Regions from separate parts of the Pseudomonas sp. BN414 genome, predicted to be linked through region 3. Evidence: predicted binding sites of a transcription regulator. Region 3 holds the regulator's gene; each other region holds the start of a gene.
The links. Region 3 encodes sigma-54, which starts transcription at its own class of promoters, with help from an activator protein. Its sites were predicted from a motif close to ANTGGCATNNANNTTGCTNT; they were not measured.
Positions count from the first base shown of each region.

Region 1: glnK (P-II family nitrogen regulator) is a predicted target of sigma-54. The motif match lies at 3,840-3,859, and genes of this name have one in related genera.
Region 2: E8E95_RS23580 (circularly permuted type 2 ATP-grasp protein) is a predicted target of sigma-54. The motif match lies at 2,315-2,334, and genes of this name have one in related genera.

Region 1 covers NZ_SSOL01000078.1:520,403-528,266, reverse strand. The annotation lists gene betT (choline BCCT transporter BetT) at 1-1,733, opposite strand, end outside; gene E8E95_RS27690 (YifB family Mg chelatase-like AAA ATPase) at 1,846-3,342, opposite strand; gene E8E95_RS27685 (accessory factor UbiK family protein) at 3,381-3,644, opposite strand; gene glnK (P-II family nitrogen regulator) at 4,056-4,394, shown strand; gene E8E95_RS27675 (ammonium transporter) at 4,429-5,748, shown strand; gene E8E95_RS27670 (secondary thiamine-phosphate synthase enzyme YjbQ) at 5,887-6,312, shown strand; gene sutA (transcriptional regulator SutA) at 6,389-6,703, shown strand; gene E8E95_RS27660 (HAD family hydrolase) at 6,804-7,508, opposite strand; gene xerC (tyrosine recombinase XerC) at 7,505-7,864, opposite strand, start outside.
Region 2 covers NZ_SSOL01000075.1:229,022-236,885, reverse strand. The annotation lists gene E8E95_RS23585 (alpha-E domain-containing protein) at 1-869, opposite strand, end outside; gene E8E95_RS23580 (circularly permuted type 2 ATP-grasp protein) at 872-2,281, opposite strand; gene E8E95_RS23575 (peroxiredoxin) at 2,719-3,270, shown strand; gene ydcS (putative ABC transporter substrate-binding protein YdcS) at 3,541-4,692, shown strand; gene E8E95_RS23565 (ABC transporter ATP-binding protein) at 4,960-5,970, shown strand; gene E8E95_RS23560 (ABC transporter permease) at 5,974-6,912, shown strand; gene E8E95_RS23555 (ABC transporter permease) at 6,902-7,708, shown strand.
Region 3 covers NZ_SSOL01000079.1:308,867-316,730, reverse strand. The annotation lists gene E8E95_RS29295 (KpsF/GutQ family sugar-phosphate isomerase) at 1-604, shown strand, start outside; gene E8E95_RS29290 (HAD family hydrolase) at 604-1,128, shown strand; gene lptC (LPS export ABC transporter periplasmic protein LptC) at 1,137-1,706, shown strand; gene lptA (lipopolysaccharide transport periplasmic protein LptA) at 1,693-2,229, shown strand; gene lptB (LPS export ABC transporter ATP-binding protein) at 2,229-2,954, shown strand; gene E8E95_RS29270 (RNA polymerase factor sigma-54) at 3,104-4,600, shown strand; gene raiA (ribosome-associated translation inhibitor RaiA) at 4,685-4,993, shown strand; gene ptsN (PTS IIA-like nitrogen regulatory protein PtsN) at 5,010-5,474, shown strand; gene rapZ (RNase adapter RapZ) at 5,484-6,341, shown strand; gene E8E95_RS29250 (HPr family phosphocarrier protein) at 6,359-6,631, shown strand; gene pmbA (metalloprotease PmbA) at 6,698-7,864, opposite strand, start outside.

The sequences.
Region 1 (7,864 bases), on a different contig from region 3:
ACGTTCAACTTGCAGCGCCCGTCCTGGCCGTTCTGCACGTCCACGTCGTAGCCCTGCTTGCGCAGCTCCTCGGACACTTCCTGGCAGGCGGGTCGCACGACTTCCTCGATGAAGCGGGTGACGTGGCTGCGGCGCGGGAACATCAGGATGTTGCGCAGACGCCGTTGCCAGCCGCCCTGTTGGCGATGGGGCGGGCGCGAGAGATTGAGCGCCTGGTAGCGGATGCCGCGTTTGGTGGCGTCCAGGCGCAGGGCCTTGAGCAGGCCCCAGGTTGCGGCCAGCAGCACCACGGCGAAGGGCAGGGCGCTGGCGATGGTCGCGGTCTGCAGGGCTTTCAGGCCGTCGGCGACAAGCAAGGCCATGGCCACGACACCCATCAGGATCGACCAGAACAGGCGCTGCCACAGCGGCGTCACTTCGCGGCCACCGGAGGCCAGCATGTCGACCACCAAGGCGCCGGAGTCGGCGGAGGTGACGAAGAACACCACCACCATCAGCACCGCCACCAGGGAAAGCACGTTGGCGAAGGGGAACTGCTGGAGGAAGGCGAACAGCGCCAGGGAGCTGTCCTGGGCCACGGTATCCGCCAGGCCGTGCACGCCCTCATGAAGCACCAGGTGGATGGCCGAGTCGCCGAATACGGTCATCCACAGCAGGGTGAAGCCTGCCGGAACGAACAGCACGCCGCAGACGAACTGGCGGATGGTGCGCCCGCGGGAGATGCGGGCGATGAACAGGCCGACGAAGGGCGACCAGGACAGCCACCAGCCCCAGTAGAGCAGCGTCCAGCCGCCGATCCAGTCGCTGGATTCATAGGCGTAGAGATTGAAGGTCTTGCTGACGATCTCGGACAGATAGCCGCCGGTGTTCTGGATGAACGTCTTGAACAGGAACACGGTAGGACCCAGCAACAGCACCACGATCAGCAGGACTACCGCCAGCAGCAGGTTGAGCTCGGAGAGAATCTTGATGCCCTTGTTCAGACCGCTGGCCACTGACAGCGTCGCCAGGGCACAGGTGCCGGCGATCAACCCGAGTTGCACGGGCACGCTCACCGGCAGGCCGAACAGCTGGTTCAGGCCGCTGTTGATCTGCAGCACGCCATAGCCGAGCGACGTAGCCACGCCGAACACAGTGCCGAGGATGGCGAAGATATCCACAGCGTGGCCGATAGGGCCGTAGATGCGCTCACCGATCAGGGGGTAGAGCGCCGAACGCAGCGTCAGGGGCAGGTCATGGCGGAAGCAGAAGAACGCCAGGATCAGCGCGACAATCGCGTAGATCGCCCAGGCATGCAGCCCCCAATGGAAGAAGGTCAGCTTCATGGCCTCCCTCGCAGCGGCCACGGTGTTTGGATCGCCCACCGGTGGGTTGGCGTAATGCATCAGCGGTTCGGCGACGCCGAAGAACATCAGGCCGATGCCCATGCCGGCGGAGAACAGCATGGCGAACCAGGTGCCGTTGCGGTATTCGGGCTGGCTATGGTCGGGGCCGAGCTTGATGTCGCCGAAGCGGCTGACAGCAAGAAACACGACGGTGATGAGGATCAGCGCGACCGCCAGGACGTAGAACCAGCTGGCGTTGACGATGATCCAGTCCTGGATGTGGATGAACAGTGTTTGCGCTTGATCGCGGGCGAGGGTGCTGTAGAGCACCAGGGCGATGATGAGGATGGCCGAGCCGAAAAAGACCGGCGGATTGAGGGTGGATTGCGAAGACGAACGTGCCTCCATTGAGCTAGCTCTCCTTTTAATCGGATGGCCGCCAAGGGCGGAAGGCGCGCAAGTCTAACAACTTCGATAGAAGAAGTCTTTCATTGGTGCCTTTGCAATAGTTTTTGTTGCTTCAGGTCATGGCTTCGGGTCGGTACTGCAGGGCTTCGCCGAGGTGATGGCGGCCTATGGTTCCGGCCTGCTCCAGGTCGGCCAGGGTGCGAGCCACCTTGAGGATGCGATGGGCCGCACGCAGGGACAGGTTGAGCCGTTCGCAGGCCTCCTCCAGCCAGATACGGTCTGCGCTATCCAGGGCGCAATGCTGGCGCAGGCCCTTGAGGTCGAGGAAGGCGTTGGCGCACCCCTGACGTTGGAGTTGCACGCGGCGCGACCGCGCCACGATCTCGGCGACTTCCGCGCTGCCCGGCCCTGTGTTGGTAGGTGGCGCCAGCGCTGTGGCTTCGCGGGCGACGGTCAGATGCAGATCGATCCGGTCGAGCAGGGGGCCTGATAGCTTGGCGCGGTAACGCTGGATCTGTTCCGGAGTACAGCGACATCGCCCGGCAGGCTCGCCGAGATATCCACAGGGGCAGGGGTTCATCGCCGCGACCAACTGGAAACGCGCCGGAAAACGGACCTTGTCATGGGCGCGGGCAATGACGATCTCGCCGCTTTCCATGGGCTCTCGCAAGACCTCCAGCACCTTGCGCTCGAACTCCGGCAATTCATCGAGAAACAGCACGCCCTGATGCGCCAGCGTAATTTCGCCGGGCTTTGGACGACTGCCGCCTCCAACCAGCGCGGCGCCGGAAGCGCTGTGATGAGGCTGGCGGAAGGGGCGTTGCGGCCAGCTTTTCAGCGGCGCATGGCTGGCGACTGAGTGGATGGCGGCCACCTCCAGTGCTTCATGTTCTTCCAGCGGTGGCAGCAGGCCGGGCAGACGGCTGGCAAGCAAGGTCTTGCCGGTGCCGGGTGGCCCGCAGAGCAGCAGGTTGTGCGAGCCGGCTGCGGCGACCAGGAGGGCGCGCTTCGCCGCAACCTGACCCTGGACTTCCGCGAGGTCAGGGTAGGGCGGGCGATCATCCATCAGGCCTTGCGGCTGGTAGAACGGAAGCGGGGTGTGGCCGGCGAAGTGCGCGGTCAGCTCCAGCAGGTGCGATGCCGCCAGCACCTTGAGGCCACCGGCCAGGCTGGCTTCTTCGGCATTCTCCCGAGGCACCACCAGGGTACGGCCGGCGGCGCGAGCGGCGAGTGCGGCAGGGAGCACGCCCTGCACAGGACGCAGCGCACCGGAGAGTGCCAGTTCGCCCAGGCATTCCACCTCGTCCAGGGCGCCGGCCGGCAGCTGGCCGCTGGCGGCGAGGACGCCAAGGGCGATGGCGAGGTCGAAACGGCCGCCATCCTTCGGCAGATCTGCAGGGGCGAGGTTGAGGGTGATGCGCCTGGGGGGAAAGTCGAACCCGCTGTTCTGGATCGCGCTGCGTACGCGGTCCTTGCTTTCCTTCACGGCGGTTTCCGGAAGACCCACCAGAGCCAGGGACGGCAAGCCGTTGGCGAGGTGCGCTTCGACGCTCACGGCAGGGGCTTCGACGCCAACCTGCGCGCGGCTGTGGACGATGGCCAGGGACATTGATCACTCCTTGATCGGTCCGCCGGGCCGGAGCGGTATCACTCCGCCGGCGGCGGGTTCAGCTTGGCTTCCAGTTCCGCGACCTTGGCTTCCAGGGCTTCCAGGCGTGCGCGAGTCCGGGCGAGTACCACCATCTGGCTGTCGAATTCGTCACGAGTGACCAGGTCGAGCTTGCCGAAGGCACTCTGCAGCAAGACCTTGAACTGGGCCTCGACCTCGGCACGCGGCAACGGACTGTCGCTGCTGAACAGGCGCGAGGCGGTGGCAGCGAGGGTATCGAGCAGGGCTTTGGGCGGCAGCATGGCGGTTTCCATAAGTGAATGGGGCGGGAGTCTATCACGGTGCCTCCGGCGGCCGTGCCAGTGGCAAGCGATGCACACTTTTTGAGCAATGGCCTGGGGCGGTGCGCACTCCTTTGGTGCGATGAAACCCGGGCCAGGGCCCGTAAAACGCGGCATCCGGCCAGTATCTGCTTGAAAAAACGGACGTTGTTGGGAGCTGGCAAGGTTTCTGCTTGGAGCTGAGTGACGCATGCACCGAGGCAGTTCCGGTGCACCGGGCGAGGCGGGGGAGTGTTTCGCCAGAAGCGGTTGGTTGGTGTCGGAGTGCCGAGGCAGGGCGGACCGACGCGTTACAAAAGCCAGACACTGCGCTTAGACTTGAGCCGGGTTCGTTTTTCCTGGGGCAAGTCAACCAAACACGGGAGAAGTTTCATGAAGCTAGTCACCGCCATCATCAAGCCTTTCAAGCTCGACGACGTGCGTGAGTCGTTGTCCGAGATCGGCGTGCAGGGCATCACTGTCACCGAGGTCAAGGGCTTCGGGCGGCAAAAGGGCCACACGGAGTTGTACCGTGGCGCCGAGTACGTTGTCGATTTCCTGCCGAAGGTGAAGATCGATGTGGCCATCGCCGACGATCAACTCGATCGCGTGATCGAGGCCATTACCAAGGCTGCCAACACCGGCAAGATCGGTGACGGCAAGATCTTCGTCGTCAATCTGGAACAGGCCATCCGTATCCGTACCGGCGAAACCGGCACAGACGCGATCTAAGCCGCCGAACCCCAACGCCCCAGGAGAAAACAACATGACTCTGCGTAAAGTCGCAGGGCTAGGAGCCCTTTTGTCCCTCGTTACCCCCGGCCTGGCCATGGCCGCCGACGAGGTCGTGCTGAACAGTGGTGACACGGCGTGGATGATCGTCGCTACTGCGCTGGTGCTGTTCATGACCATCCCCGGCCTGGCGCTGTTCTACGGCGGCATGGTGCGCTCCAAGAACGTCCTTTCGGTGATGATGCAGTGCTTCGCCATCACCGGCCTGATCAGCATCCTCTGGGTGGTCTATGGCTACAGCCTGGCCTTCGACACCACCGGCATGGAACAGGGGGTGATCAACTTCAATTCCTTCGTGGGTGGCCTGTCCAAGGCGTTCCTCAGCGGCCTGAACACCAGCAGCCTGGTGTACGCGATTCCTGAGAGCGTGTTCATCACCTTCCAGATGACCTTCGCCATCATCACCCCGGCCCTGATCGTCGGCGCCTTCGCCGAGCGCATGAAGTTCTCCGCCATGCTGATCTTCATGGCTGTCTGGTTCACCCTGGTCTACGCCCCGATCGCCCACATGGTGTGGAGCGGCAACGGTGGCCTGATGTGGGACTGGGGCGTGCTCGACTTCGCCGGTGGCACCGTGGTGCACATCAACGCGGGTGTCGCCGGTCTCGTAGCCTGCCTGGTACTGGGCAAGCGCAAGGGCTATCCGACCACTCCGATGGCTCCGCACAACCTGGGCTACACCCTGCTCGGCGCCGCCATGCTCTGGGTGGGCTGGTTCGGTTTCAACGCGGGTTCCGCAGTTGCTGCCAACGGCACTGCCGGCATGGCCATGCTGGTTACCCAGATCGCCACTGCTGCCGCTGCCCTGGGCTGGATGTTCGCCGAATGGCTGACCCACGGTAAGCCGAGTGCACTGGGTATCGCTTCCGGCGTGGTCGCCGGCCTGGTTGCCATCACCCCGGCTGCCGGCACCGTCGGCCCGATGGGCGCCCTGATCATCGGCCTGGTTGCCGGCGTGGTCTGCTACTTCTGCGCCACCAGCCTGAAGCGCAAGCTGGGCTATGACGACTCCCTGGACGCCTTCGGCGTGCACGGCATCGGCGGTATCGTCGGCGCCCTGCTGACCGGCGTATTCGCCGCACCGGCCCTGGGTGGCTTCGGCACCGTGGAAGACATTGGCGCCCAGCTGCTCATCCAGTTCGAGGGTGTCGCGTTCACCGTCGTCTACACCGGTATCGTGACCTTCGTGATCCTGAAAGTGCTGGACGTAGTCATCGGCCTGCGCGTCAACGAAGAAGAAGAGACCGTCGGCCTCGACCTGGCTCAGCACAACGAGCGCGGCTACAACCTCTGATCCTCATGATTTCCCCGTTCGGCGGTTGCCGGCGGGGATGTCGGCGGGAATGCCAAAAAGGGCGCCGAAAGGCGCCCTTTGTTTTTTTTTCGGCCGCGCTAGAATGCCCGCCGTACGAGCCGGAACAGGTATTCGCGCATGTGGCAGCAGACCCTGATCACCTTGCGTCCGAGGCCGCGTGGCTTCCATCTGGTCACCGAAGAAATCCTGGCCGCGTTGCCGGAACTGCGGCGCTACCGGGTGGGTCTGTTGCACCTCTGGCTGCAACATACGTCGGCCTCCCTGACGGTGAACGAGAACGCCGACCCTGCGGTCAGGCGGGACTTCGAGCGATTCTTCAATCGCCTGGTGCCTCAGGGTGAAAGCGGCTATGAACATGACCATGAAGGGCCGGACGACTTGCCCGCGCACTTCAAGGGCAGCCTCCTCGGCTGTCAGCTGAGTCTGCCGGTCCAGGACGGGCAACTGGCGATGGGCACCTGGCAAGGTGTCTACCTGGGCGAGCACCGTGATCACGGCGGTTCGCGACGGGTACTGGCGACCTTGCATGGCGAGGCGTACTGAATTTTTTCTGGCAGCGTTAGAAAGCTGGCGCAGCTGGGCTATAACTAACCTGCTTTGGCAAGGCATGAGGTAGAACATGAGCGACGAAGAACTGGAACAAGACGAGCTGGAAGCGGCCGACGAGGAAGACGGCGAAGAGCTGGCTGCAGCCGATGATGGTGACAGCGACGACGATGGCGAGGCCCCTGCCCCCTCCGGGAAGAAGGCCAAGGCTGCGGTCGAAGTCGAGGAAATGCCCAGCATCGAAGCCAAGCAGAAAGAGCGCGATGCCCTGGCCAAGGCCATGGAAGATTTCCTGGCCCGTGGTGGCAAGGTGCAAGAGGTCGAGCCCAACGTGGTTGCCGACCCGCCCAAGAAGCCGGACAGCAAATACGGCAGCCGCCCCATCTGAGGCCGGCACCCGTCGAAAAAGCCCGCCATTGGCGGGCTTTTTCATGGGCGACGGATCGCTCGCGGGATGGATAAGGAGGTGTCTGACGCGGTATGTCCGGTCAGTGCCACTTCGCCCAGCGCGCCAGGACTTCGGGCAGCTCCCTCAGGCTGGTGATTTCCGCGTCGGGCAGTTGCTCGCCGGTCCACTCCTTGCCCAGCGGGTTGAACCAGATGGCGCGCAGGCCGGCACGGCGGGCGCCTTCGATATCGTCGGCCGGATGGTCGCCGATGTGCACGGCTTCGCCGGCGCTGACACCGCCGCGCTTGAGCGCTTCGAGGAAGGGCATCGGGTCGGGCTTGCCGATGCCCAGTTCTTCGGCGCAAAGGGCGAACTTGAAGTAGTCGGCCAGACCCAGGCGGCGCACGTCGGCGTTGCCGTTGGTGATCACCCCCAGGCTGTAGCGAATGGCCAGGCGCTCGAGGGTAGGCACCGTATCGGGGAAGAAAGTGATGCGGTGACGGGCGTGGAGCATCGCCTGGAAAGCGCCTTCGGCCAGATCGATGGCATCCTCGGCGGAGTAACCGACGCCTTCCAGTGCCCGGCGCAGGGTACGGCGACGCAGTTCACTGAGGCGATGTTTCAGGCTGGGCTCGGCGGCCAGGACCTCGCCACGAATGGCCCATAGGTGTTCCACCGGCAGGCTGCCCAACGCCGGGGTGTGTTCCATCAGCCAGTCGCGCATGGCGGTTTCGGCGCCCTCGATCACCGGGCGGTTATCCCAGAGGGTGTCGTCCAGGTCGAAGGTAATCAGCTGGATAGTCATTCGTCAGCTCCCCGTCGCTTCGCCCTCGGATGGGCCTGGTCGTAGACCGAGGCCAGGTGCTGGAAGTCCAGGTGGGTATAGATCTGGGTGGTGGAGATATCGGCATGGCCGAGCAACTCCTGCACCGCTCGCAAGTCCTGGGACGACTCCAGCATATGGCTGGCGAAGGAATGTCGCAGCATGTGCGGATGCAAATGCTGGCCCAGTTCACGAACGCCCGCCTGGCGGACCCTCAGTTGGATCGCGCGCGGTGTCAGGCGGCGGCCTTGCTGGCTGATGAAGACCGCGCCGTCACCGGGATTGGCGGTTGCGCGCAGGGGCAGCCATTCTTCCAGCGCCTCACGAGCCTTGCTGCC
Region 2 (7,864 bases), on a different contig from region 3:
AGGCCCTCGTCGAGGATTTCGTCGATGGCGGTGTAACGCAGCCGCGCGTCCAGCTCCGCGGCCAGGCGCTGGGCCGGGCGACCGTTGTCTCCTGGCAGGTGGGCGAGGATGTCGTTCAGCTCCTCCATGCACGCCCGCAGCGAACGGGGTACGTCGGCGCGGAGCAGGAGCAGCTCGGAAACCTGGCGGGCGTCGGGGGAGCCCCGATATACCTCGGTGTAGGCCTCGAAGGACGACAGCGCGCGAAGCAAGGCGCTCCACTGGTAATAGCCGCGAGCGGAGCTGTCGCTGACCTCCTCCGATTCTTCACCGAACATTTCGTAGCGCGAGTCCAGCAAGCGCAGGGTGTTGTCAGCCCGCTCGATGAAGGTGCCCAGGCGAATGAAGCTGTAGGCCTCGCCGCGCATGATGGTGCCGTAGCTGGCGCCGCGGAACAGGTGCGAGCGCTCCTTCACCCATTCGCAGAAACGGCTGATCCCGTAACGGCCGAGCCCCTCACTGGAGATGTTCAGCATCTCCAGCCAGGTGGCGTTGATGTTCTCCCAGATGTCGGCGGTGATCCGCCCGCGCACGGCATGGGCGTTGATCCGCGCGGCACGCAGACAGCTGAAGATGCTCGCCTGGTTGTCGGCGTCGAGGGCGAAGAAATGCAGCATGCGCCCGGCGTTCAACTCGCCATGACGCTCCTGGTACAGCTCCAGGGTGCCGGTGCTGAGCAGCGACATGGCCAGCTCGTCCAAACCATCGCCACGGCCGTCCTGGGGCATCAGCGACAGCGAATAGCTGACCTCCAGCATGCGCGCCAGGTTCTCCGCGCGCTCCAGGTAACGCGACATCCAGTAAAGCTCGGAGGCAGTTCTGCTCAGCATGATCAGTCCTCCACGATCCAGGTGTCCTTGGTACCGCCGCCCTGGGACGAGTTCACCACCAGCGAGCCTTCACGCAGTGCCACGCGGGTCAGGCCGCCGGGCACCAGCCGGGTTTCCCGCCCGGAAAGCACGAAGGGACGCAGGTCGATATGGCGCGGGGCGATGCCCTGCTCGACGAAGGTCGGACAGGTGGACAGGCACAGCGTGGGCTGCGCGATGTAGGCCTCGGGGCGGGCCTTGAGGCGCTCGCGGAAGGCTTCGATCTCCTGGGCGCTGGCGGCCGGCCCCACCAGCATGCCGTAGCCGCCGGAACCCTGGGTTTCCTTGACCACCAGTTCGGGTAGGTGGGCCAACACATGGGACAGTTCTTCAGGCTTGCGGCACTGCCAGGTGGGCACGTTCTTCAGGATGGGTTCCTCGTCCAGGTAGAAACGGATCATGTCGCCGACATAGGGGTAGATGGACTTGTCGTCCGCCACGCCGGTGCCGATGGCGTTGGCCAGCACCACATTCCCGGAGCGATAGGCGGCCAGCAGACCGGGCACACCGAGCATGGATTCGGGGTTGAAGGCCAGGGGATCGAGGAAGGCATCGTCCAGCCGGCGATAGATCACGTCGACCGGTTGCGGGCCGGCGGTGGTGCGCATGAACACCCGGTCGTCACGGACGAACAGGTCCGCCCCTTCCACCAGCTCCACACCCATCTCGCGGGCGAGGAAAGCATGTTCGAAGTAGGCGCTGTTGAAGCGTCCCGGCGTCAGCACCACCACGCTGGGGCTGTCCAGGGGGCTGGAGCTTTTCAGCGTATCCAGCAACAGGTTCGGGTAGTGATCGATGGGGGCGACGCGCTGGGCGGCGAAGAGCTCGGGGAACAGTCGCATCATCATCTTGCGGTCTTCGAGCATGTAGCTGACGCCGCTCGGGGTGCGCAGATTGTCTTCCAGCACGTAGTAGGTGCCATCGCCATCGCGTACCAGGTCCACGCCGGCGATGTGGGCGTAGGTATCGCGGTGCAGGTCCAGGCCCTGCATGGCGATCTGATAGCCCTCGTTGGCCAGCACCTGCTCGGCGGGGATGATCCCGGCCTTGATGATTCGCTGGCTGTGGTAGAGGTCGGCAAGGAACATGTTCAGCGCCTTCACGCGCTGGATGCAGCCCTTTTCCACCACCCGCCATTCGCTCATGGGAATGGCGCGGGGAATGGTGTCGAAGGGAATCAGGCGCTCGGTGCCCTGCTCATCGCCATACAGGGTGAAAGTGATACCGGCTCGGTGGAACAACAGGTCAGCCTCGCGACGTCGCTGGGCCAGCAGTTCTCCGGGCGTGTCCGCCAGCCAGCGGGCGAATTCCCGGTAATGCGGACGGCATTCGCCACTCGCGTCATACATCTCGTCATAAAAAATGCGGGACATGCCTAACTCCTTGTCACCACGGGCAGAAACGCAGTCGCAAGCCCCGTGCCATCGCCACAACTGCTTGCCTTTCAATAACTTGCAGCACACTCGCAGTCGTAGCGCCCCAGACTGGTGCAGCTCGAATAACCGAACTACCCCTGTCGCCCTATTTGGCGGCGGTACAGGGTTGGACGGTGCGACGGCGAGGTGTTCCCCCACTTGTTGCGGAAGAACCGCCATCCCTGGAACGAACAGTCTAGTCCGGCCATGCACGGCCCTAGGGCCCGATTGTTCTATGGATATGTTGCGATTTGGAATTGCCCTATTACCCGCCGATCTATGGTCATAGGCGCCCCTCTATAGGAGCCATTGCCTGGCCACATTTTCCAAGGTCGCGGGAGCCTTCCATACTTGCTCCATTCCAGTGCCTCCCTCCTGCCCCGGAGCAACCTGCCATGCTCACCATCGGAGACAAACTGCCGGCGTTCAACCTGCTGGCGGTTGACCACGACTCGGAACACGCCGCCACCCCGGAGAACGCGTTCAAGCGCGTCAGCCAGGACAGCCTCCTGGGCAAATGGAAGGTGCTGTTCTTCTGGCCCAAGGATTTCACCTTCGTCTGTCCCACCGAGATCAAGGCGTTCGCGGACCTGCTGGAGCAATTCAACGACCGGGATACCCAATTGATCGGGGCCTCCACCGATAGCGAGTTCGTCCACCTCGCCTGGCGCCGCGACCACAAGGATCTGAAGGGCTTGAGCTTTCCCTGGCTGGCGGACATCCAGCACGAACTGGCCAATGCTCTGGGCATCATCGACCGCCGCGAAGGCGTGGCCCTGCGCGCGACCTTCATCATCGACCCGGACAATGTCATACGACATGTCTCGGTGAACGACCTGCTGGTCGGCCGCAACCCACAGGAAACCTTGCGCCTGCTGGATGCACTGCTGACTGAAGAGCTGTGCCCATGCAATTGGCACAAGGGCGAGGCGACGCTGCATTACTGATGCCTCTTTTGTGGGGGCGAATTCATTCGCTATGGGCAACGGAGTTGCCCCTGGGGCCGAACCTGCGGTCCGGTCAGCGAATGAATTCGCCCCCACAGGAAAGCCACAGCAAAGCGCCACCCGCCCCTTCCTTGTCAGCCCCAAAGCCCCGAACTACGCTGCTCAATGCGACCAGCGGCCGTATTTTTCGGCGCGCTTTTCGTCGCATTCGCCGACGGCATGCAGTTCCGCCGAACAGGCTCCGCACGTCATGTACAACAGGAGTCGACAATGCCTTCGTTCAAACCCGTTTCCCTTTCATTCGCCGTCAGTTGCGCCTGCCTCATCGCCTCCGCCCAGGCCGCCGAACCGCTGAAGCAGCTCGGCAAGGGTGAAGGCCAGCTCGACATCATCGCCTGGCCCGGATACATCGAACGCGGCGAGTCGGACAAGAACTACGACTGGGTGACCCAGTTCGAGAAAGACAGCGGTTGCAAGGTCAACGTGAAGACCGCCGCCACCTCCGACGAGATGGTCAGCCTGATGGCCAAGGGCGGCTACGACCTGGTCACCGCCTCCGGCGACGCCTCCCTGCGCCTGGTGTTCGGCAAGCGCGTGCAGCCGATCAACCCGGACCTGATTCCCAACTGGAAAACCCTCGACCAGCGCCTTCAGGACGCGCCCTGGCACACGGTAGAAGGTGTGCATTACGGCACGCCGTACCAGTGGGGCCCGAACCTCCTGATGTACAACACCAAGCTGTTCAAGCAGGCGCCGGACAGCTGGGCCGTGGTCTTCGAGCCTCAGGACCTGGCCGATGGCAAGTCCAACAAGGGTCGCGTGCAGGCTTACGACGGCCCCATCTACATCGCCGACGCTGCGCTCTACCTGAAGTCCGCCAAGCCGGAACTGGGCATCCAGGACCCGTACCAGCTGACCGAAGTGCAGTACACCGCAGTGCTCGACCTGCTGCGCAAGCAGCACAGCCTGGTGCACCGCTACTGGCACGACGCGACCGTGCAGATGAGCGACTTCAAGAACGAAGGCGTGGCCGCCTCCAGCACCTGGGGCTACATGGCCAATACCCTGAAAGGCGAGAAGCAGCCCGTGGAAACGGTGTTCCCGAAAGAAGGGGTCACCGGCTGGGCCGACACGACCATGCTGCACGTCGACGCCAAGCACCCGAACTGCGCCTACAAGTGGATGGATTGGTCGTTGCAACCCAAGGTCCAGGGTGACCTGGCCGCCTGGTTCGGCTCGCTGCCCGTGGTCGCCAAGGGCTGCACCAGCAGCGAACTCCTCGGTGCCAGCGGCTGCGCCACCAATGGTTACGACCAGTTCGACCAGATCGCCTTCTGGAAAACCCCGGAAGCCCAAGGTGGGAAGTTCGTCCCGTATAGTCGGTGGACGCAGGACTACATCGCGATCATGGGCGGTCGCTGAACTGGCTGCGCGACCTGATGACTGCGTTGCGTCCTCGCTCGGCGCGTCGCCTACCAGAAGGTATGTCTCGCGCCTCGCTGCGGGGCGCCTTGCCCTCAGGCCGCTCGCTCAGTCCAGCCCGTAGCACGATGCAACCTCCCCTCTCCCTCTGGGAGAGGGGCCGGGGGTGAGGGTAGTTCGAGTTAGCTCGGTGTCCCCTCATCCGAACGCGCCCCGCCCAACCCTCTCCCGGAGGGAGAGGGAGCAAAGCCCTCCGGAGTCATACCTATGACCACAGCCGTCCAGTTCACCGATGTCTGCCGCCACTACGGTGATGTGAAGGCGGTCGACCGGGTGTCCATCGAGATTCGCGACGGCGAGTTCTTCTCTATGCTCGGCCCATCCGGCTCGGGCAAGACCACCTGCCTGCGCCTGATCGCCGGTTTCGAGCAGCCCACCTCAGGTTCCATCCGCATCCACGGCGAGGAAGCCGCTGGCCTGCCGCCCTACGAGCGCGACGTGAACACCGTGTTCCAGGACTACGCCCTGTTCCCCCACATGAACGTGCGCGACAACGTCGCCTACGGCCTCAAGGTGAAGGGCGTAGCCAAAGCCGAGCGCCTGGCCCGCGCCGAGGAAGCCCTGGGAATGGTTGCCCTGCCCGGCTATGGCGACCGCAAGCCGGCGCAGCTGTCCGGCGGCCAGCGCCAGCGTGTGGCGCTGGCCCGTGCGCTGATCAACCGTCCGCGCGTGCTGCTGCTCGACGAACCCCTCGGCGCGCTGGACCTCAAGCTGCGCGAGCAGATGCAGGTGGAGCTGAAGAAGCTGCAGCGCCAGCTCGGCATCACCTTCATTTTCGTCACCCACGACCAGGGTGAAGCGCTGTCCATGTCCGACCGCGTCGCCGTGTTCAACAAGGGCCGTATCGAGCAGGTGGACAGTCCGCAGAACCTCTATCGCAAACCAAGTACCCGCTTCGTTGCCGAGTTCGTCGGCACCGCCAACGTGCTCCACGGCGACCTCGCCCAGCGCCTCACCGGCACGGCCGGGACCTTCTCCCTGCGTCCGGAGCATGTGCGCTTCGGCAACGCCAGCAATGGCGAGCTGCAAGTCAGCGGCACCGTGCATGACGTGCAGTACCTCGGCGCCAGCAGCCGCTACGAGCTCAATCTGGACGGCGGTGGGCGCCTGGCGGTGAGCCTGCCCAACGGCGAAGAAACGGATGTCGCACGCCCCCAACCCGGCCAACAGGTACAGGCCTGTTGGCCCCGCAGCGCGATGGTCGCGCTCAGCGAGTAGGCCATGAGCGCTGTCATCGCCAGCCATCAGAGCGGTCCGCTGCGGGGGCTATCCAACCTGCTCTACCGCCGCTCGACGCTCTACCTGCTGCTGCTCCTGACCCCGCCCCTGCTCTGGTTCGGGGTGATCTACATCGGCTCGCTGTTCGCCCTGCTCTGGCAGAGCTTCTACACCTTCGACGACTTCACCATGGCGGTGACGCCGGACCTGACGCTGGCCAACTACGCCGCCCTGTTCAACCCGGCGAACTACGACATCATCCTGCGCACCCTGACCATGGCCATCGCCGTGAGTCTGGCCAGCGCAGTCCTGGCCTTCCCCATCGCCTACTACATGGCGCGCTTCGCCTCGCCGAAGGAGAAAGCCTTCTTCTATATCGCCGTGATGCTGCCGATGTGGGCCAGCTACATCGTCAAGGCGTATGCCTGGACGGTGATCCTGGCCAAGGGCGGCATCTTCTACTGGCTGATCCAGCAGCTGCATCTGGAGACCTTGCTGGGAAGCCTGCTCACCGTACCCGGTGTGGGAGGCAACACCCTGTCCACGTCGCACCTGGGGCGTTTCCTGGTATTCACCTACATCTGGCTGCCGTTCATGATCCTGCCGATTCAGGCTTCCCTGGAGCGTCTGCCACCGTCGCTGCTGCAGGCTTCGGCGGACCTCGGCGCCAGGCCCCGGCAAACCTTCGCCCAGGTGATCCTGCCGCTCGCTTTTCCGGGTGTGGTGGCCGGCTCGATCTTCACCTTCAGCCTGACCCTGGGCGATTTCATCATCCCGCAACTGGTGGGCCCCAGCGGCCTGTTCATCGGCACCATGGTCTACGTACAGCAGGGCTCGGTGGGCAACATCCCGCTGGCGGCGGCCTTCACCCTGGTGCCCATCGTGCTGATCGCCATCTACCTGTCCATCGCCAAACGGCTGGGGGCCTTCGATGCACTCTGAGAAAGCGTCCTGGGGTCTGCGCCTGGCGGCCTGGGGCGGGCTGGTGTTCCTGCACTTCCCGATCCTGGTGATCCTGCTCTACGCCTTCAACACCGAGGAGTCGTCCTACAGCTTCCCGCTGCAGGGCTTCACCCTGGAATGGTTCTCCGTGGTGGGCGGTCGCGAGGATGTGCTGCAGGCCATCGTCCTCTCGCTGAAGGTCGCCTGCCTGGCCACCGCCCTGGCCATGGTGCTTGGCACCCTCGCCGCTGCCGCGCTCTATCGCCGCGACTTCTTCGGCAAGGAGAGCATCACCCTGATGCTGATCCTGCCCATTGCCCTGCCCGGCATCATCACCGGCATCGCCCTGCTTTCCGCATTCAAGACCCTTGGCATCGATCCGGGTATCTTCACCATCGTCGTCGGCCACGCCACCTTCTGCGTGGTGATCGTCTACAACAACGTGATCGCGCGGTTCCGTCGTACCTCGCACAGCCTGATCGAGGCGTCGATGGACCTGGGCGCCGACGGCTGGCAGACCTTCCGCTACATCATCCTGCCGAACATCGCCACCGCGCTGCTGGCCGGCGGCATGCTGGCCTTCGCCCTGTCTTTCGACGAAATCATCGTCACCACCTTCACCGCCGGCCACGAACAGACCCTGCCCCTCTGGCTGCTCAGCCAGCTCAGCCGCCCGCGCGACGTTCCGGTGACCAACGTGGTGGCGCTGCTGGTGATGCTCGCCACGATGCTGCCCATTCTCGGCGCCTACTACCTGACGCGCGGGACCGAGACGGTGGCTGGGGGTGGGAAGTAAGAGTTCCAGGCCTGCACCTTCTCCCTCGCTTTGCTCCCCTCTCCCGCTTGCGGGAGAGGGGCCGGGGGTGAGGGTGAGGGTGATGAGGCTGATCCAGACCACGCGGCTGTAGGCATTCCGCAGCCCTCTACCTAGCCCTCCCCTAGCCGGTCGCCC
Region 3 (7,864 bases):
CACCGGCAAACCGGATTCGCCGCTGGCCAAGGCCGCGGCCGCCAATCTGGATGCCCGCGTGGCCCAGGAAGCCTGCCCATTGAACCTGGCCCCCACCTCTTCCACCACGGCCGCACTGGTTCTGGGCGATGCCCTGGCCATCGCCCTGCTGGAAGCCCGCGGTTTCACTGCCGAGGATTTCGCGTTTTCCCATCCGGGTGGCGCGCTTGGCCGTCGCCTGCTGCTGAAGGTGGAGAACATCATGCATGGCGGCGACAGCCTGCCCAGCGTTGCGCGCGGTACGCCGCTTCGCGAGGCACTCCTGGAAATGACCCGCAAGGGCCTGGGCATGACCGCAGTGGTGGAAACCGATGGCCACCTTGCTGGCATCTTTACCGACGGCGACCTGCGCCGCACCCTGGACAAGGGTGTCGACGTGCGCCTGGCCAGCATCGACGATGTCATGACCATCCACGGCAAGACGGTACGCCCGGACATGCTTGCCGCCGAAGCGCTGAAGATCATGGATGACCACAAGATCAACGTGCTGGTCGTGGTCGATACAGATGACCGCCCCATCGGCGCACTGCACATCCATGACATGACCCGCGCAGGAGTAATCTGATGAGCAATGAACTCCTCAGCCGCGCCAAGGCCGTCCGCCTGGCCGTGTTCGACGTGGACGGCGTGCTGACCGACGGCCGCCTCTACTTCCTGCCCGGAGGCGGAGAATTCAAGACGTTCAATACCCTCGACGGCCAGGGCATCAAGATGTTGATGAATGGCGGCGTTCGCACGGCCATCATCAGCGGTCGCCAGTCGGAAGTGGTCGAGCGCCGCGCACAGAATCTCGGCATCCAGCATCTGTTCCAGGGACGCGAAGATAAACTGGTGGTCCTTGATGGCCTGCTCGCGGAACTGGGCCTGAACTATGACCAGGTCGCCTATCTCGGGGACGACCTGCCCGACCTGCCGGTAATTCGTCGTGTCGGCCTGGGCATGGCCGTGGCCAATGCCGACGCATTCGTTCGCGAACATGCCCACGGCATCACCCAGGCGCGTGGTGGCGAAGGTGCGGCCCGCGAGTTCTGCGAACTCATCCTGCGCGCCCAGGGCAGCCTGGAAGCGGCGCAAGCCGCTTATCTCTGAGGTTACCGATGCCAAAGAACATCCGCCTTGCGCTGTTCCTGCTCCCGATCGCTGCGCTACTCATCGCCTTGGGCTACTGGAATATCCGCCCCGAAAGCTTCATGGACCGGACAAGCGCTCCAGGCAATGACAACGCCATCGATTTCTACGTGGAAAACGGCAAGAGCACCCAGTTCCAGGAAGACGGCAAGCTCCACTACGAAATGACTGCCACCCGCCTCGAACATATGAAGGCCACTGATGTCACACTGCTGACCAATCCGGACCTGCTTCTGCACCGCGGCACCGCCTATCCCTGGCATGTGCAGAGCGAGCGTGGCGAAGTCGGCCCTGAAGGCAAGCAGGTCGAATTGATCGACAAGGTCCGAGTGGCGCGCACCGACGGCAAAGGGCGCCCGACTATCCTGACCACCAGCCGCCTGACCGTGTTCCCTGACGAGGAATATGCGCAGACCCAGCAAGCCGTTAGAATCGACGCGGCCAATGGGGTGACCACGGCACAAGGAATGAAAGCGTACTTGAATGACAGCAGGATGATCCTGCAGTCCAATGTAAGAGGCCAGCATGAGGTTCGTTAAAACCCTCCCCCTGTTGCTCAGCCTGGGCACCGCACTCGGAAGTGCTGCCGCCTGGGCCCTGCCCACGGACCGCGATCAACCGATCCGCGTCCAGGCCGACAGCGCCGAGCTCGATGACAAGCAAGGCGTCGCGGTCTACCGCGGCAACGTCGTGATCACCCAGGGCACCCTGAAGATCACCGGCGACACCGTCACCATCACCCAGGACGCGAATGGCGATGTCGAGGTCTTCACCTCTGTCGGCAAGCCCGCGTACTACGAACAGAAGCCCGCAGTGGACAAGGAAATCGTCAAGGCCTACGGCCTGACCATCCAATACTTCGCTGCCAACGAGCGCATCATCCTGCTCGATCAGGCCAAGGTGATCCAGGAAGGCAATACCTTCGAAGGCGAGAAGATCGTCTATGACACCCAGCGCCAGATCGTCAACGCAGGGCGCGCTACTGGCACCAATGTCAGCACACCGCGTCCGCGGATCGACATGGTCATCCAGCCGAAGAAGAAAGAGCAGAAAGCACAGTAATGGCGACTCTCAAAGCCCAGCATCTGGCCAAGAGCTACAAGAGCCGCCAGGTGGTACGCGATGTCAGCCTGTCGATCGACAGCGGACAGATCGTTGGCCTTCTCGGCCCCAACGGCGCCGGCAAGACCACCTGCTTCTACATGATCGTCGGCCTCGTCCAGGCCGACCAGGGTCGCGTCCTGATCGACCAGCAGGATGTCACCCACCAGCCCATGCACGGCCGCGCCCGTGCGGGTATCGGCTATCTGCCGCAGGAAGCCTCGATCTTCCGCAAGCTCAGCGTCGCGGACAACATCATGGCGATCCTCGAGACCCGCAAGGACCTGGATCGCGCCGCACGCCGCAAGGAGCTGGAAAGCCTGCTGCAGGAGTTCCACATCAGCCACATCCGCGACAGCCTCGGCATGAGCCTGTCGGGCGGTGAGCGCCGTCGTGTGGAAATCGCCCGTGCGCTGGCCACCTCCCCCAAATTCATCCTGCTGGACGAACCCTTCGCCGGCGTGGATCCCATTTCCGTGGGCGACATCAAGCAGATCATCCATCACCTCAAGGCCAAGGGAATCGGTGTACTTATCACCGACCACAACGTGCGTGAGACCCTGGACATCTGCGAGACCGCCTACATTGTCAGTGACGGACAACTGATCGCAGAAGGTAGCGCGGAAGCCATCCTGGCCAACCAGTTGGTGAAGGAAGTCTATCTGGGCCACGAGTTCCGCCTGTAGCGTCCCGCGACATCGCCTACAAGATGGCTTGCGCGAGCTAGGAAAATCCTTCAAGGTCAGGCATATAATTTGCTTCCTGGTGGCGCTTAAGGCGCCCTGTAGTGGATGGCGCGTTAGCGCCGGCGAATCAAGGTGCAAAGCCCTCTGCCATGAAACCATCGCTAGTCCTCAAGATGGGCCAGCAGCTGACGATGACCCCGCAGCTGCAACAGGCCATCCGCCTACTCCAACTCTCCACCCTGGACCTCCAGCAGGAGATCCAGGAAGCGTTGGAATCCAATCCGATGCTCGAGCGGCAGGAGGATGGCGACGATTTCGACACCTCCGACCCAATGGCCGAAGGTGACCAACAGCCCAATACGGGCAGCCAGGAATCCAGCTTCCAGGAGTCCAGCGTCGAAACCAATGCCGAAGCCATGGAAGATGGCGAATGGCATGAGCGCATTCCGAGCGAACTGCCGGTCGACACAGCCTGGGAAGACGTCTACCAGACCAGCGCCAGCAGCCTGCCAAGCAACGATGACGACGAGTGGGATTTCACCTCGCGCACCTCGGTCGGCGAAAGCCTGCAAAGCCACCTGCTCTGGCAGCTGAACCTGGCTCCCATGTCGGACACCGACCGCCTGATCGCGGTCACCCTGATCGACTGCATCAATAACGACGGCTACCTCGAAGAGTCGCTGGCGGAGATCGTCGAAGCCTTCGACCCTGAGCTCGGCATCGAGCTGGACGAAGTCGAAGTCGTCCTCCATCGCATCCAGCAGTTCGAGCCCGCCGGCATCGGCGCCCGCGACCTGCGCGAATGCCTGATCCTGCAACTCCGCCAACTGCCACCGGGCACCCCGTGGCTGACCGAGGCCCAGCGCCTGGCCGGTGACTTCCTCGATCTGCTCGGCAGCCGTGACTACAGCCAGCTGATGCGGCGCATGAAGGTCAAGGAAGATGAGCTGCGTCAGATCATCGAACTGATCCAGGCCCTGAATCCGCGTCCCGGCTCGCAGATCGAGGCCAGCGAGCCTGAGTACGTGGTGCCCGACGTGATCGTCCGCAAGCACAACGAACGCTGGCTGGTCGAACTGAACCAGGAAGCCGTGCCACGCCTGCGGGTCAATCCGCACTACGCCGGTTTCGTTCGTCGTGCCGACTCCAGCGCCGACAACACCTTCATGCGCAATCAGCTTCAGGAAGCGCGCTGGTTCATCAAGAGCCTGCAGAGCCGCAACGAGACCCTGATGAAGGTCGCCACCCAGATCGTCGAGCACCAGCGCGGCTTCCTGGAGTATGGCGACGAGGCGATGAAGCCCCTGGTTCTGCACGACATCGCCGAAGCCGTGGGTATGCACGAGTCCACCATTTCGCGCGTGACCACTCAGAAATACATGCACACTCCCCGCGGAATCTACGAGCTGAAGTACTTCTTCTCCAGCCACGTCAGCACCTCGGAAGGCGGCGAATGTTCGTCTACCGCGATCCGCGCGATCATCAAAAAACTGGTCGCTGCGGAAAATCCGAAAAAGCCGTTGAGCGACAGCAAGATCGCTGGTTTACTGGAGGCACAGGGCATTCAAGTGGCCCGTCGCACAGTAGCCAAGTATCGCGAATCCCTTGGGATAGCGCCTTCCAGCGAGCGGAAGCGACTGATGTGACGCGGAAATTGACCCACGCCAAAGTGTTCCGGTGGCAGGCCCGTTAGCCTGTCTCTTATACACGGGCAATAAGGAGAAAGCGGTATGCAAGTCAACATCAGTGGACATCAACTGGATGTGACCGACGCCCTGCGCGATTATGTCGGCGAGAAACTTGGCCGGCTCGAGCGCCACTTCGACAAGATCACCAATGTGCAAGTCATCATGGAGGTCGAGAAACTGAAGCAGAAGATCGAAGCCACCTTGCACATCGCTGGTGGGGAGGTCGTGGCCAATGCGGAACATGAAGACATGTACGCTGCCATCGACCTGCTTACCGACAAACTTGACCGCCAACTGATCAAACACAAGGAAAAGCAGTTGAATCGCCAGCAGGGCGCTACGGCCCGCTGACACTCTTCCCCTTCCTATGATTCGACTCGAGCAAATCCTGACCCCCGGCCGTTCCCTGGTGAACGTGCCGGGTGGCAGCAAAAAGCGTGTACTGGAACAGATTGCCAAGCTGGTTTCCCGTGATCTTCCCGACCTCGACAACCAGGATATCTTCGAAAGCCTGGTAGCTCGGGAGAAGCTTGGCTCCACCGGTTTCGGCAATGGCATCGCCATTCCCCACTGTCGCCTCACCGGCTGCATGGCGCCCATAAGCGCCGTGCTTCGCCTTGACGCTCCAGTCGATTTCGACGCCATCGATGGCGCTCCGGTTGACCTGCTGTTCGTCCTGCTGGTCCCGGAAGCTGCTACCGATGAGCACCTTGAACTGCTCCGACAGATAGCCAGCATGCTCGACCGCAGCGATGTACGCGAGCGACTGCGCCAGGCTCCCGACAGCGCCAGCCTCTACCAGGTAGTGGTGGACGTGCAGAGCGGACGCTAGGGCTTCACCATGCGCCTGATCATCGTCAGCGGCCGCTCCGGGTCGGGCAAGAGCACCGCCCTCGATGTTCTCGAGGACCACGGTTACTACTGCATCGACAACCTCCCCGCCGGCCTGCTTCCCGAGCTGGCCGAACGGGCGCTGTTGCACACCGAACTGCTGCAACCCCAGGTCGCCGTCTCCATCGACGCGCGCAACCTGCCCAGCCATTTGCAACGCTTCCCCGAGCTACTCGCCGAGGCGCGCCATCGTCACATCAAATGCGATGTGCTCTACCTCGACGCCGAGCACGACACCCTGCTCAAGCGCTTTTCCGAAACGCGCCGGCGCCATCCGCTGACCAATGACAATCGCTCCCTGGCTGAAGCCATTCGGGACGAGGAAGTGCTGCTGGCGCCCATTGCCGATCTCGCTGACCTGAAGATCGACACCACGCATCTCAACCTCTATCAGCTGCGTGACAGCATCAAGCTACGCCTGCTCAATCAACCCGAGCCTGGTACGGCCTTCCTGATCGAATCTTTCGGCTTCAAGCGCGGCATGCCTGTGGATGCTGACCTGGTGTTCGACGTGCGCTGCCTGCCCAACCCCTACTGGAAGCCTGAATTGCGCGACCATTCTGGGCTTGATTCGGTGGTGGCCGAATACCTTGCCGGCCAGCCGGATGTGGAGGAGATGTATCAGGATATCCACAGCTACCTGAGCAAATGGCTACCACGCTTCGCTGCCAGCAACCGGGCTTATGTCACTATCGCCATCGGCTGCACCGGCGGGCATCACCGCTCGGTGTACATTGCTGATCGCCTGGGCGCGGCATTGAAACCCAGTTTGAAGAATGTCCAGGTTCGCCACCGCGACCTCAGTTAGAAGGATTGGAAAACGCGATGCCTGCCTGCGAGATCACGATCATCAACAAGCTCGGCCTGCACGCCCGGGCGGCGGCGAAGTTCGTCGGCGTGGCCGGTCGCTATCCCTGCCAGATCCGCGTCGGCCGCACCCCCGAAAGCCTGGTCGATGGCAAGAGCATCATGGCGGTGATGATGCTGGCTGCGGGCAAGGGCACGCCCATTCACCTGCACACCGAAGGCGATCAGGATGACGACGCCCTCAACGCCTTGATCGAGCTGATCAACAACAAGTTCGACGAAGGTGAATGACCGTCATCTGCCCCAATGAAAAACGCGCCCATCAGGGCGCGTTTTTCATTCTGGAGAAAGCCAGTCTCAGCTACCGGCCACCGTCATTTTCTCGATGAGCACCGAGCCGGTGCGGATATTGCCACGCAGCTCCAGGTCGCTGCCCACCGCCAGGATCCGGCGGAACATATCCTTGAGATTGCCGGCAATGGTCACTTCCTGCACCGGGAACTGGATTTCGCCGTTCTCCACCCAGTAGCCAGCGGCGCCACGGGAGTAGTCGCCGGTCACCATGTTCAGCCCCTGCCCCATCAGCTCGGTCACCAGCAGGCCGCGGCCCATGCGACGCAGCAGGGCTGCGAGGTCTTCCTGGCCATGGCTGACGAAGAGGTTGTGCACACCACCGGCGTTGGCGGTGCTCGGCAGGCCCAGCTTGCGGCCGGAATAGGTGCCGAGGATGTAAGACACCAGCTCACCTTTCTCGACAAAAGGTTTGGCATAGGTCGCCAGGCCGTCGTTGTCGAAGGCGGCGCTGGCCATTGCGCGCGGAATATGCGGACGCTCGTCGATGGACAGCCACTCCGGGAACAACCGTTGGCCCAGGGCACCCTCGAGGAACGAGGATTTGCGGTACAGGTTGCCGCCGGAAATGGCGCCGAGGAAGCTGCTGAACAAACCGGTTGCGAGCTCGGCGGCGAACAGCACCGGCACCTCGCAGGTGGGCACCGGGCGGGCGCCAAGACGAGCAGCGGTGCGTTCGGCAGCGCGACGGCCAATGCTGGCCGGATCGGCAAGCTGGCTGCCAATTCGGCTGACGTCATACCAGTAGTCGCGCTGCATCTGCCCCTGTTGCTCGGCAATCATCACGCAACTCAGGCTGTGCCGCGTGCTCGCATAACCACCGACGAAACCATGGCTGTTGCCGTAAACGCGGCAACCCTGGTGGGTATTGAGGGTGGTGCCGTCCGCCTTGCTGACGCGCTTGTCAGTCTCGAATGCCGCCGTCTCGCAGATCAGCGCCTGCTCCACCGCCTGCTCGGGGGTAATCGACCATGGATGGTAGAGATCCAGTTCCGGCAGGTCGCGGGCCATCAGCGCCGCGTCGGCCAGACCGGCGCATTCGTCCTCGGAAGCATGCTTGGCGATGGCGAGCGCAGCGGCGACGGTTTCTCGAATCGCGTCCTCGCCACTGGCCGAGGTGCTGGCCGAGCCCTTGCGCTGGCCGACATACAGGGTGATGCCGAACCCCTGATC